One region of the Streptomyces sp. NPDC059832 genome, then DNA from elsewhere that is predicted to be linked to it. Evidence: riboswitches for the same ligand, from Rfam matches in the RefSeq annotation. Region 1 holds a riboswitch; the other holds the start of a gene.

Region 1 (5,812 bases):
TCTTCTCGAACTCCTCGGTGACCGTCTTGGTCCACCCGTCCGGGTTCGAGCCGGACATCGTCCATACGGTCAGGGTCTGGCCCTTGTACGCGTCCGGACCGGCCTTCTTGCCGCTGTCGCCGCCGTCGTCGGACCCACACGCCGCGAGGCCGATCATCATGCCCGCGACGCCGATCGCCGCGATGAGCTTGCGCTTCACGCCAAACCCTCCTCAGGGATACTGCAACCCCGCCCACCGCGAAGACATTCGACGAGTACTGCTGGGGCTGGACCTGGTCTTTAATGGTTTAGACCAGTACCGGGAGCTTGGCCTAGACCTTTAGGGGTGTCAAGGGTGTATAAGAAGTGCACTCGCGTCCGTTATAGGACCGACACCTAAGGGAGGGCGACCAGCCGTGACGGGACCGTGCCACCATGTGAGCCGCGACAGACGGAGGAGCCGGTGACGGCAGCAACGCAGCAGTCGGGAAGGCGGACCATGGGTGCCGACGGGGGCAGTACGGAGAACGAGACGGGCGCGGCCACGCGGACGGCGCGCGTCCCGAAGTACTACCGGCTGAAGCGACATCTGCTCGACATGACGGACACCATGCCGCCGGGCACCCCCGTGCCGCCGGAGCGGACCCTGGCCGCCGAGTTCGACACCTCGCGCACCACCGTGCGCCAGGCGCTCCAGGAGCTGGTCGTCGAGGGCCGGCTGGAGCGCATCCAGGGCAAGGGCACCTTCGTGGCCAAGCCGAAGGTCTCGCAGGCCCTGCAACTCACCTCGTACACCGAGGACATGCGCGCCCAGGGCCTCGAACCGACCTCCCAGCTGCTGGACATCGGCTATGTGACGGCCGACGACACGCTCGCGGGACTGCTCGACATCACCACCGGCGGCCGGGTGCTGCGGATCGAGCGGCTACGGCTGGCCAGCGGCGAGCCGATGGCGATCGAGACCACCCACCTTTCGGCCAAACGCTTCCCCGCACTCCGCCGTTCGCTGGTGAAGTACACCTCCCTCTACACCGCGCTGGCGGAGGTGTACGACGTACGGCTGGCCGAGGCCGAGGAGACCATCGAGACCTCGCTGGCCACCCCGCGCGAAGCCGGCCTGCTCGGCACGGACGTGGGTCTGCCGATGCTGATGCTCTCCCGGCACTCGCTCGACGGACAGGGCGAGCCGGTGGAGTGGGTGCGCTCGGTCTACCGCGGCGACCGGTACAAGTTCGTGGCGCGCCTGAAGCGGCCCACGGACTGACCCCGGCGCGGGGACGGACCCCAGCCGTCCCGCCCGTACGGAACGTCGCTCGCGGCCCCCGTGGAACGCACCACTCCACGGGGGCCTTTCGCATGCCCTGGTACGGACCAACTGCCGTACAGTTGGCGGGTTTTCGAGCATACGTACCCGATCTGCGGACCGTTTCCGGACCGCAATGCGGACAGGGGGTGACGGTGACCGGAAGCCTCCCCTAGATTTCCTGCGCATTACAAGGTGATCAGCGAGGGGACGGAGTCGCCGCATGCCAGCAGACCCAGAAGGAAAACCACCCACCGTCACACCGGTCCGGGTGGTCATCGCCCTCTGTCTCGTCGCGCCGTTCGTGGCGATGCTCTGGGTGAGTTCGTACGCGAAGGTGGACCCCACCTTCATCGGCATTCCGTTCTTCTACTGGTACCAGATGCTCTGGGTGCTGATCTCCACCGCGCTCACGATGACCGCGTACAAGCTGTGGCAGCGTGACCAGCGCGCCCGCAAGGGAGGTGAGTCGGCATGAAGGACGGTGTGAACGGCGTCGCGCTCGGCGTCTTCATCTTCTTCTTCGTGGCCGTCACGGTCATGGGCTTCCTGGCGGCGCGCTGGCGCAAGGCCGAGAACGAGGCCAGCCTCGACGAATGGGGCCTGGGCGGACGGTCGTTCGGCACCTGGGTCACCTGGTTCCTGCTCGGCGGCGACCTGTACACCGCGTACACCTTCGTCGCCGTTCCGGCGGCGATCTACGCGGCGGGCGCGGCGGGCTTCTTCGCCGTGCCCTACACGATCCTCGTGTACCCGCTGATCTTCACCTTCCTGCCGCGGCTCTGGTCGGTCTCGCACAAGCACGGGTACGTCACCACCTCGGACTTCGTCCGTGGGCGCTTCGGCTCTAAGAGCCTCTCGCTGGCGGTCGCCATCACGGGCATCCTCGCCACGATGCCGTACATCGCGCTCCAACTCGTCGGCATCCAGGCGGTGCTGGACGTGATGGGCGTCGGCGGCGGCGAGAACACCCACTGGTTCATCAAGGACCTGCCGCTGCTGATCGCGTTCGCGGTGCTCGCCGCGTACACCTACTCGTCCGGCCTGCGGGCGCCCGCGCTGATCGCGTTCGTCAAGGACGGACTGATCTACCTGGTCATCGCGGTGGCGATCATCTACATCCCGATCAAGCTGGGCGGCTTCGACGACATCTTCGCCAAGGCGGGCGAGGCGTTCTCCCGGACCAACCCGGCCACCGGCAAGCCGCGCGGCGCGCTCGCACCGGGCGAGGCCGGCCAATGGGGTTACGCCACCCTGGCGTTGGGCTCGGCGCTGGCGCTGTTCATGTATCCGCACTCGATCACGGCGACGCTCTCCAGTCGCAGCCGCAACGTGATCCGGCGCAACACCACGATCCTGCCGCTGTACTCGCTGATGCTGGGCCTGCTGGCGCTGCTCGGCTTCATGGCCATCGCCGCCGGGATCAAGGTGGACAACGGGCAGCTGGCCATCCCCCAGCTGTTCGAGACCATGTTCCCGGACTGGTTCGCGGGCGTCGCGTTCGCCGCCATCGGCATCGGCGCGCTGGTGCCCGCCGCGATCATGTCGATCGCCGCGGCGAACCTCTTCACCCGCAACATCTACAAGGACTTCCTGAAGCCGGACGCGACCCCGGAGCAGGAGACCAAGGTCTCCAAGCTGGTGTCGCTGCTGGTCAAGGTCGGCGCGCTCGCCTTCGTCCTCACCATGGACAAGACGGTCGCGATCAACTTCCAGCTGCTCGGCGGCATCTGGATCCTCCAGACGATGCCGGCCCTGGTCGGCGGCCTGTTCACCCGCTGGTTCCACCGCTGGGCGCTGCTCGCGGGCTGGGCGGTCGGCATGGTGTACGGGACGGTGGCCGCGTACGGGGTCGCCAGCCCGACCCAGGCGCACTTCGGCGGGTCCTCCAAGGAGATCCCCGGCATCGGCGAGATCGGCTACATCGGCCTCACCGCGTTCGTGCTGAACGTGGTGGTGACGGTGGTGCTCACCTTCGTCCTGAACGCCGTGAAGGCGCCCGCCGGGATCGACGAGACCTCCCCGTCCGACTACACGGCCGACGCGGGCGACCCGGGCGTCAGCACGGAGCTCCCGCCGGCCACGGCGGGGGCGCCGGGCGGTCACTGAGACTCGCGCCAACGGCCCGTCGACGGCCCGTCGAGCCCCCTCCAGCGGGGCACGGCGGGCCGTCGGTTCGATCCGGCCGGGCGGCCCGGGAAAGGGCCGTACGGCTCGTTCTGTGGGCCCGCCCCGACCGGCGCGACACAACATGTGGGGGCTGCCTCATCGGGCAGCCCCCACATGTATGCTCGTCCTCGCTGTCGCCGCAGGGGAATCCGGTGCGAATCCGGAACTGTCCCGCAACGGTGTATTCAGTGCGCTTTTGTGCACCCCCGAGTCAGTCCGATGACCTGCCGGCAGCGCATCCGGCTCGACCGAACCGGATGCCCAGACGTCCGGGCCTCGCGGTTGGGCCGGTGGACGCCGTGCGGAGTGCTGCCCTGCCCCGGGTACGCGCCCGTAGGGCTGCCCCGTTCCCCGCCGGCCCCGAGCCGAGCGAGGGAGAGCACCACGTGACCATCGCGCCAGCCGATCCGGCTTCAGTCGCCGTGTCCGCAGCAGCCGAGTCCGAGGCAGTCGCACAGGACGGACCGGGAACCGCACTGCTGCGGACCCTGACCGACCTCACCGCCGATCTGCCCGACACCGACCCCGGCCGCGTCGCCGCTGCCGCGCTGCGCGGTCGCAGCGCCCGAGCGGACGAGGCCGAGCTGCGCTCGCTGGCCACCGAGGCCGCCGCGGGCCTGATCTCCGAGGACCCCGCCTACTCCCGGCTCGCCGCCCGGCTCCTGACCCTCACCATCGCGGACGAGGCGGCCGGCCAGGGCGCGGTCTCCTTCTCCGCCTCGGTCGCCGTCGGGCACCGCGAGGGCCTGATCGCGGACCGTACCGCCGAGTTCGTCGCCCGCCACGCGGCCGCGCTGGACGCGCTGGTGGCGCGTTCGCTCGCCGACGGCGCGGACGACCGCTTCGGCTACTTCGGTCTGCGGACCCTGCACAGCCGCTATCTGCTGCGCCACCCGCACACCCGCCAGGTCATCGAGACGCCCCAGCACTTCATGCTGCGGGTCGCGTCCGGGCTCGCCGAGGACGACTCGCAGCGCGCGGTGGACGAAGTGGCGGCGCTGTACGGGCTGATGAGCCGGCTCGACTACCTTCCCTCCTCCCCCACGCTCTTCAACTCCGGCACCCGGCACCCGCAGATGTCCTCCTGCTACCTGCTGGACTCCCCGCTGGACGAGCTCGACTCGATCTACGACCGCTACCACCAGGTGGCCCGGCTCTCGAAGCACGCGGGCGGCATCGGTCTGTCGTACTCCCGCATCCGCTCCCGCGGTTCGCTGATCCGTGGCACCAACGGGCACTCCAACGGCATCGTGCCGTTCCTGAAGACGCTCGACGCCTCCGTCGCCGCGGTCAACCAGGGGGGCCGCCGCAAGGGCGCCGCCGCCGTGTACCTGGAGACCTGGCACGCGGACATCGAGGAGTTCCTGGAGCTGCGCGACAACACGGGTGAGGACCAGCGGCGTACGCACAACCTCAACCTGGCGCACTGGATCCCGGACGAGTTCATGCGCCGGGTCGACGCGGACGGCGACTGGTCGCTGTTCTCGCCCGCCGACGTACCCGGTCTCGTCGACCTGTGGGGCGACGAGTTCGACGCCGCGTACCGGGCCGCCGAGGCGAAGGGGCTGGCCCGCAAGTCGATCCCGGCCCGCGAGCTGTACGGCCGGATGATGCGCACCCTCGCGCAGACCGGCCAGGGCTGGATGACGTTCAAGGACGCCTCCAACCGGACCGCGAACCAGACCGCAGAGCCGGGCAGCGTCGTCCACTCCTCGAACCTGTGCACCGAGATCCTGGAAGTCACCGACGACGGCGAGACGGCGGTCTGCAACCTGGGCTCGGTCAACCTCGGCGCGTTCGTCGCCGACGGTGACATCGACTGGGAGCGGCTGGACGCCACCGTCCGCACCGCCGTGACCTTCCTCGACCGGGTCGTCGACATCAACTTCTACCCGACCGAGCAGGCCGGCCGCTCCAACGCGAAGTGGCGCCCGGTGGGCCTGGGCGCCATGGGTCTCCAGGACGTCTTCTTCCAGCTGCGGCTGCCCTTCGACTCCCCCGAGGCCCGCGCGCTCTCCACGAGGATCTCCGAGCGGATCATGCTCGCCGCGTACGAGGCGTCGTGCGAGCTGGCCGAGCGGTCCGGCCCGCTGCCCGCCTGGTCGCAGACGCGCGCCGCGCGCGGTGTGCTGCACCCCGACCACTACGACACCGAGCTGAACTGGCCGGAGCGGTGGGACGCGCTGCGCGCCCGCGTCGCGAAGAGCGGGATGCGCAACTCGCTGCTGCTCGCCATCGCGCCGACGGCGACGATCGCCTCGATCGCGGGGGTCTACGAGTGCATCGAGCCGCAGGTCTCCAACCTCTTCAAGCGCGAGACGCTCAGCGGTGAGTTCCTCCAGGTCAACGCGTACCTGGTGG
Region 2 (5,812 bases), on a different contig from region 1:
CTTCGCGGTGCCCTTCTCTCCCCTTACGAGCACGCCACCGATGTTCGGTGCGACGGAGTTGAGCAGCAGGGCGAGTTGCAGGTCCTGCTGCCCGACGACGGCGGTGAACGGGAAATGCGTGCTCACGAGGCGATCCTTCCTGCGGGTGTATGGGCATGAACAAGGCGGCCTCGGCCGGCGCCCGGGGTCATCGGCGGCCTCCGGGGGCTCCGGGCGCTCCGGGGGCGATGAAGGGAAGCCCCGACGGCGCGCCCGACTCTATGAGCCGCAGCAACGCGTCGGTGTCCGCGTGCTCTTCGACGAGATCGCCGAGGCGGTCGAGCTGTTCCTCGCGCAGCGCCGCGAACCCGGTGTCGGGAGCGGGGACGAAGCGCCGGCCGGCGGCCCGCGCGACCTCGGTCAGGAAGCGGCGGCGGAATTCGTCGCTCTCCAGCGAACCGTGCCAGTGGGTGCCCCACACGGCGCCGACCCGGCAACCGTCCAGGAACGCCTCTCCGCCGCGTACGTCCGCCACGCCGTGGTGGATCTCGTACCCCTCGACCGGCGCGCCGAGCGCCTCGCCGACGGGCCGGGCCAGGGTCTTCTCGCGGTCGAAGCGGACGCGTACGGGGAGGAGGCCGAGGCCCTCGACCAGCCCGGCCCGGGACTCGACCTCGTCCTCGATGCGCTCGCCGAGGAGCTGGAAGCCGCCGCAGATGCCGAGGACCGGCCGGCCCTCGGCCGCGCGCCGCGCCAGTGCGTCGGCGAGGCCGCGCTCGCGCAGCCAGGCCAGCGCCTTCACGGTGCCGCGGGTGCCCGGCACGACGACGAGGTCGGCGTCGGACAGCTCCTCGGCGCGGTCCACGAATCTGACGACGACGCCGGGCTCGGCGGCCAGCGCGTCCACATCGGTGAAGTTCGACATCAGGGGCACCGCGCACACCGCGACGCGCAGCACGTCCTCGCCGTGCGGCGGCGCGACGACCGATTCGCGCACGGCTCCGCGCAACGAGACCCGCAGACCGTCCTCCTCGTCGATGCCGAGGCCGTGGGCGAAGGGCAGCACCCCGTACGTCGGCCGCCCGGTGATGTCCCGCAGCATCTCCAGGCCCGGCTCCAGCAGCGACACGTCGCCGCGGAACTTGTTGACGAGATAGCCGGCGATCAGCGACTGGTCCTCCGCGGCGAGCAGCGCCGTCGTACCGAAGAAGGAGGCGAAGACGCCGCCGCGGTCGATGTCGCCGACGACCACCACCGGGAAGCGCGCCGCCCGTGCGATGCCCATGTTCACGATGTCCGTGCGCCGCAGATTGATCTCGGCCGGGCTGCCCGCCCCCTCGCAGATCACCGCGTCGTACGTGCCCCGGAGCTGCTCCAGGCAGTCCACGACCGTGGAGAGGAGCGCTTCCTGCCTGCCCCCGTGGTAGCCGCGCGCGCTCATCTCGCCGACCGGCTTCCCCATCAGGACGACCTGGCTGGAGCGGTCGCTGCCGGGCTTGAGCAGGACCGGGTTCATCAGCGCGGTCGGCTCGACGCGGGCGGCCTGGGCCTGCATGGCCTGGGCGCGCCCGATCTCGGCACCCTCGCGGGTGACGAAAGAGTTCAGCGACATGTTCTGCGCCTTGAAGGGTGCCACCTTCACGCCCCGGCGCACGAGCCAGCGGCAGATGCCTGCCGTCACGACGCTCTTGCCCGCGTCGGAAGTGGTTCCGGCGACCAGCAGTCCGCCGCTCATGTGCTTCTCCGTCCTGCGATGCGAGGCGCTGCCGTCCGGCGCCCCGCGATCCGTCGTGCGGCGAGGGCCGCGCCGATCCGTCCCGCCACGCACACGCCGAGGGCCAGCGCGCCCACCCGGCGCGACAGCCGTACCGCGCGCTCGATGTCCTCGGTCTCCACGGCCCGGCCCGTCTCCCCGTTGAGCACGGGGCGGTGCTCGATCCGGCCGCCGTACGCGAGGGTTCCGCCGAGGCGCACGCCGAGCGCACCCGCGAACGAGGCTTCCACCGGGCCCGCGTTGGGGCTCGGGTGCTTGGCGGCATCGGCCCGCCAGGCGCGGACCGCTCCGCCCGGCCGCCCGCCGGCGGCCACGGCGAGCAGGGCCGTGAGCCGGGCGCCGGGCCAGCCCGCGAGGTCGTCGAGGCGGGCCGAGGCCCAGCCGTAGCGCCGGTGGCGGGGCGACTTGTGACCGACCATCGCGTCGAGGGTGTTGGCGGCCCGGAAGCCGGCCAGCCCGGGGACCCCGGCCAGCGCGCCCCACACCAGGGCGCCGACCACGGCGTCCGAGGTGTTCTCCGCCACGGACTCCACCACGGCGCGGGCGATCTGCGGCCCGTCCAGGGACTGCGGGTCGCGCCCGCACAGATGCGGCAGCCGCTCGCGGGCCAGGTCGAGGTCACCGGCCGCCAGGGCGTCGCCGATGGCCCGCGCCTCGCGCCCCAGGGACGTACCGCCGACGACGGACCAGGTGGCGGCCGCGGTCAGCGCCACGGAGGCGGCGGGGCTGCGGCGTACGGCGCGGGCGATCAGCGCGGCACCACCTGCGGCGCCTCCGGCGCAGACGAGGGTGTGCAGCGCGCCCCACCCGCGGTGGTCGCGCCACAGACGGCGTTCGACGCCCGCCGCGGCCCGCCCGAAGGCGGCGACCGGGTGTCCCCTGCGGGGGTCACCGAGCAGCAGATCGCCGATCAGACCGGCCGTGGCGCCGTACGCGAAGATGCGGTCGGCTCGCACGGCTCAACCGGCCGTCGCGCCTCGGAGGACCTTCGTACAGGCGGCTCTCGTCGAGAGCGCCGGAACAGCGGACGCAGGGCGGCCAGGCATGGCGATATGTCCTCACTCAGGGTCCGCGCCCTGGTTCGACGTGACCGGCGACGAGAGTCTCCTGGCTCCCGGATCCGCGGTTCCCCCGGCCTTCCAGCCCGCTCGCGCGTGCCGTGACTTCCGGTGTGGGGGACCGCTCCCCGGTGACAGTGGCGGGACCGCGCCGGATTCGCACCGGCTTCCTCTGCTGTCGCCGTAATTGGCTCCGGCAGTCCACCACGCTCTGCGAACGCCCGTCAACCTGCCGTTGACCTGCGACGGCGCAGTGTGCTGAGACCCACATCGGGCCGGACACCCGTGGTGTCCGGCCCGATGGGAGAGCGTGCGCGGGAGCGGCTCAGGCGACGATCAGATAGATGCCGTACGCGACGGCCGCCGCGCACAGCGTGAAGCAGACGTACGCGCCGGCGCGGGCCAGCAGCAGCGAGCCGCCGGAGCCGCCCTGCGCCGCCGGTTCCGGCTGCTTGGAGAGGCCGACGATGCCCAGGGTGAAGAGGCCCACCAGCGCGACGGTGACAACGAGGGAGACGCCGAATACGGAGCCGAGGGCTGCCCAGTCGATGTTCATGCTGAATCCTTAGACGGCCGGGTCAGACGGTGGCGGGTCGCGCCGGGTCCTGGGTGGTTCCGGCCGGGGCCGGAATGGTGGTCATGAGGTTCTGGGCCGTCGCCTGGGCCGCGGTGGGCGGCGGGCTGACGGCGGCGATGGCCGTGGTGACGACACCCGCGGGCTCGATGCCGACGTCCGCCGGCGCGACGTCGTCGTGGCCGACCGGCTTGCGGCGCGACACCAGCCAGATCGCGCCGGAACCCGCGACCAGCAGCACCGCGACGACCACGACGCCCCAGGTGCCCTGCTTGGTGAGGAGCTCCGCGCCCGCGCCGACCAGACCCGCGGCCGGCAGGGTCAGACCCCAGGCGACGAACATCCGGGTGGCGGTGGACCAGCGGACCACACCGCCCTGGCGGCCGAGGCCCGCGCCCATCACGGCGCCGGAGCAGGACTGGGTGGTGGAGAGGGAGAAACCGAGGTGCGAGGAGGCCAGGATGACGGTGGCCGCGCTGGTCTGGGCGGCGAAGCCCTGCGGCGGCCTGAGGTCGGTGAGGCCGCTGCCCATGGTGCGGATGATGCGCCAGCCGCCCAGGTAGGTGCCGAGCGCGATGGCCGTACCGGCGCAGACGATGACCCAGACCGGCGGGTTGGCGCCCGGGTGCAGGACACCGCCGGTGACCAGGGCCAGGGTGATGATGCCCATGGTCTTCTGCGCGTCGTTGGTGCCGTGGGCGAGGGAGACCAGTCCGGCCGAGGCGATCTGGCCCGCGCGGTACCCCTTGGCGGTGGCCTTCTCCTGGGCGTCGTTGCGGACCTTCCCGCCGATCCGGTACGTCAGCCTGGTGGCCAGCAGCGCGGCCAGACCGGCGACGATCGGGGCGGCGAGGGCGGGCAGCAGCACCTTGGTGACGACGGTGCCGCCGTTGACGGACGACCAGCCCGCCGACATCACGGCCGCGCCGATCAGACCGCCGAACAGGGCGTGCGAGGAGCTGGACGGCAGTCCGACCAGCCAGGTCAGCAGATTCCACAGAATGGCGCCGACGAGTGCCGCGAAGATGACTTCTGTTCGCAGCCCGTCCTCGTTGATGATCCCGCCGGAGATCGTCTTGGCGACCTCCACCGACAGGAACGCGCCGACGAGATTGAGAACGGCGGACATGGCCACCGCTGTCTTCGGTCTGAGTGCACCGGTCGAGATGGTTGTCGCCATCGCGTTCGCGGTGTCGTGGAAACCGTTCGTGAAATCGAACACTAGAGCTGTCACGATCACAATCGCGAGTAGCAGCGTGATGTGTTCCATTTACCCAGGCAATCGTTCGACGTCATTGGCATGTGGACCGTAGGCAACCTGGGTGAACGGAAGGTGAACTAGGCGGGGCGTCGGGGTGTTCCAAACCGGAGCGGAAGCATTCCGCTTGTGTCCGGGCGAGGCGTGGCCCGGCTTTCCGGCGGGGCGCGGCTGTGGCCGATCGCATACCCGTTCGCCTCCGGGGCTGACAGGATCGGCGTATGAGCGAGCAGCAGCGGGACGCGATCAGGCGCGCCTGGGACGGTGTCGTCACCACCGCCCGGCGGACGGCGGCCGAGGGCCTCGTCGTCGGGACCTCGGGAAACGTGTCGGCACGGGTCGGCGACACCATCCTGGTCACGCCGAGCGGAGTGCCGTACGACCGGCTGGGTCCCGAGGACGCCGTCGGCGTCGATCCGGAAGGCAACCGCGTACTCGGCGAACTGGCCCCGACCAGCGAACTGCCGCTCCACCTCGCCGTCTACCGGAACACCGACGCGGCCGCCGTCGTGCACACCCACGCGGTGCACGCCACGGCCGTCTCCACACTGGTCCCCGAGGTCCCGTCGATCCACTACGCCGCCGCCGTGCTGGGCGGCCCCGTCCGCGTCGCGGCCTACGCGCGCTACGGCACCGCGGAACTGGCCGAGAACATGCTCGCCGCCCTGCACGGCCGTACCGGCTGCCTGCTCCAGAACCACGGAACCGTCACCTACGGAACCACCCTGGACGAGGCGTACGACCGGACCGCCCAGCTGGAATGGCTCTGCCGGCTCTGGCTCACCGCGAGCTCCGTCCCCGGACACACCCCGAACCTGCTCTCGCCGGAGCAGCTGCGCGATGTGCAGGAGGCGCTCAAGGGGTACGGACAGCCGGGCTGACCCGGCCGGCCCGATCCGCCGGACAGCCCCGTCCGCTGGCAGGGTCCCGCGCTGCCCACGACACTGGAGCAGTGCGCCCGGCAACAGTTACGGCAGCAGCCGTCACCACGATCCTCGGCGTCGGTGCGGCAGCGGTCGCGGCCGGCCGGTTCGCCAGCGACGCCGCCCTCAGGGCGCCGTCCGGACGACCGCTCCCCGCCGACCGCAGACTCACCGTGCACGCCACGGCGGCCGGGCAGGTCACCCTGACCCGCTCCTTCACCGCCCTGCGGCCCGGCATGTACGGAC

The links. A riboswitch is a leader RNA that binds a small molecule or an ion and turns the genes downstream of it on or off. The one in region 1 is predicted to bind cobalamin.
Region 2: linked by a shared signal. The riboswitch ahead of ACFV8T_RS25880 (cobalamin biosynthesis protein) and the one ahead of ACFV8T_RS20710 (ribonucleoside-diphosphate reductase subunit alpha) in region 1 are both predicted to bind cobalamin.

Annotation. Positions count from the first base shown of each region.
Region 1 is NZ_JBHWIY010000011.1:21,349-27,160, reverse strand. Features, by position in the region: gene ACFV8T_RS20730 (extracellular solute-binding protein) at 1-199, opposite strand, end outside; gene ACFV8T_RS20725 (GntR family transcriptional regulator) at 479-1,243, shown strand; gene ACFV8T_RS20720 (DUF3311 domain-containing protein) at 1,506-1,760, shown strand; gene mctP (monocarboxylate uptake permease MctP) at 1,757-3,391, shown strand; cobalamin riboswitch at 3,557-3,698, shown strand; gene ACFV8T_RS20710 (ribonucleoside-diphosphate reductase subunit alpha) at 3,838-5,812, shown strand, end outside.
Region 2 is NZ_JBHWIY010000015.1:117,405-123,216, forward strand. Features, by position in the region: gene ACFV8T_RS25870 (putative cobaltochelatase) at 1-126, opposite strand, end outside; gene ACFV8T_RS25875 (cobyric acid synthase) at 188-1,714, opposite strand; gene ACFV8T_RS25880 (cobalamin biosynthesis protein) at 1,711-2,709, opposite strand; cobalamin riboswitch at 2,854-2,985, opposite strand; gene ACFV8T_RS25885 (hypothetical protein) at 3,137-3,367, opposite strand; gene ACFV8T_RS25890 (anion permease) at 3,390-4,655, opposite strand; gene ACFV8T_RS25895 (class II aldolase/adducin family protein) at 4,865-5,524, shown strand; gene ACFV8T_RS25900 (alpha/beta hydrolase) at 5,596-5,812, shown strand, end outside.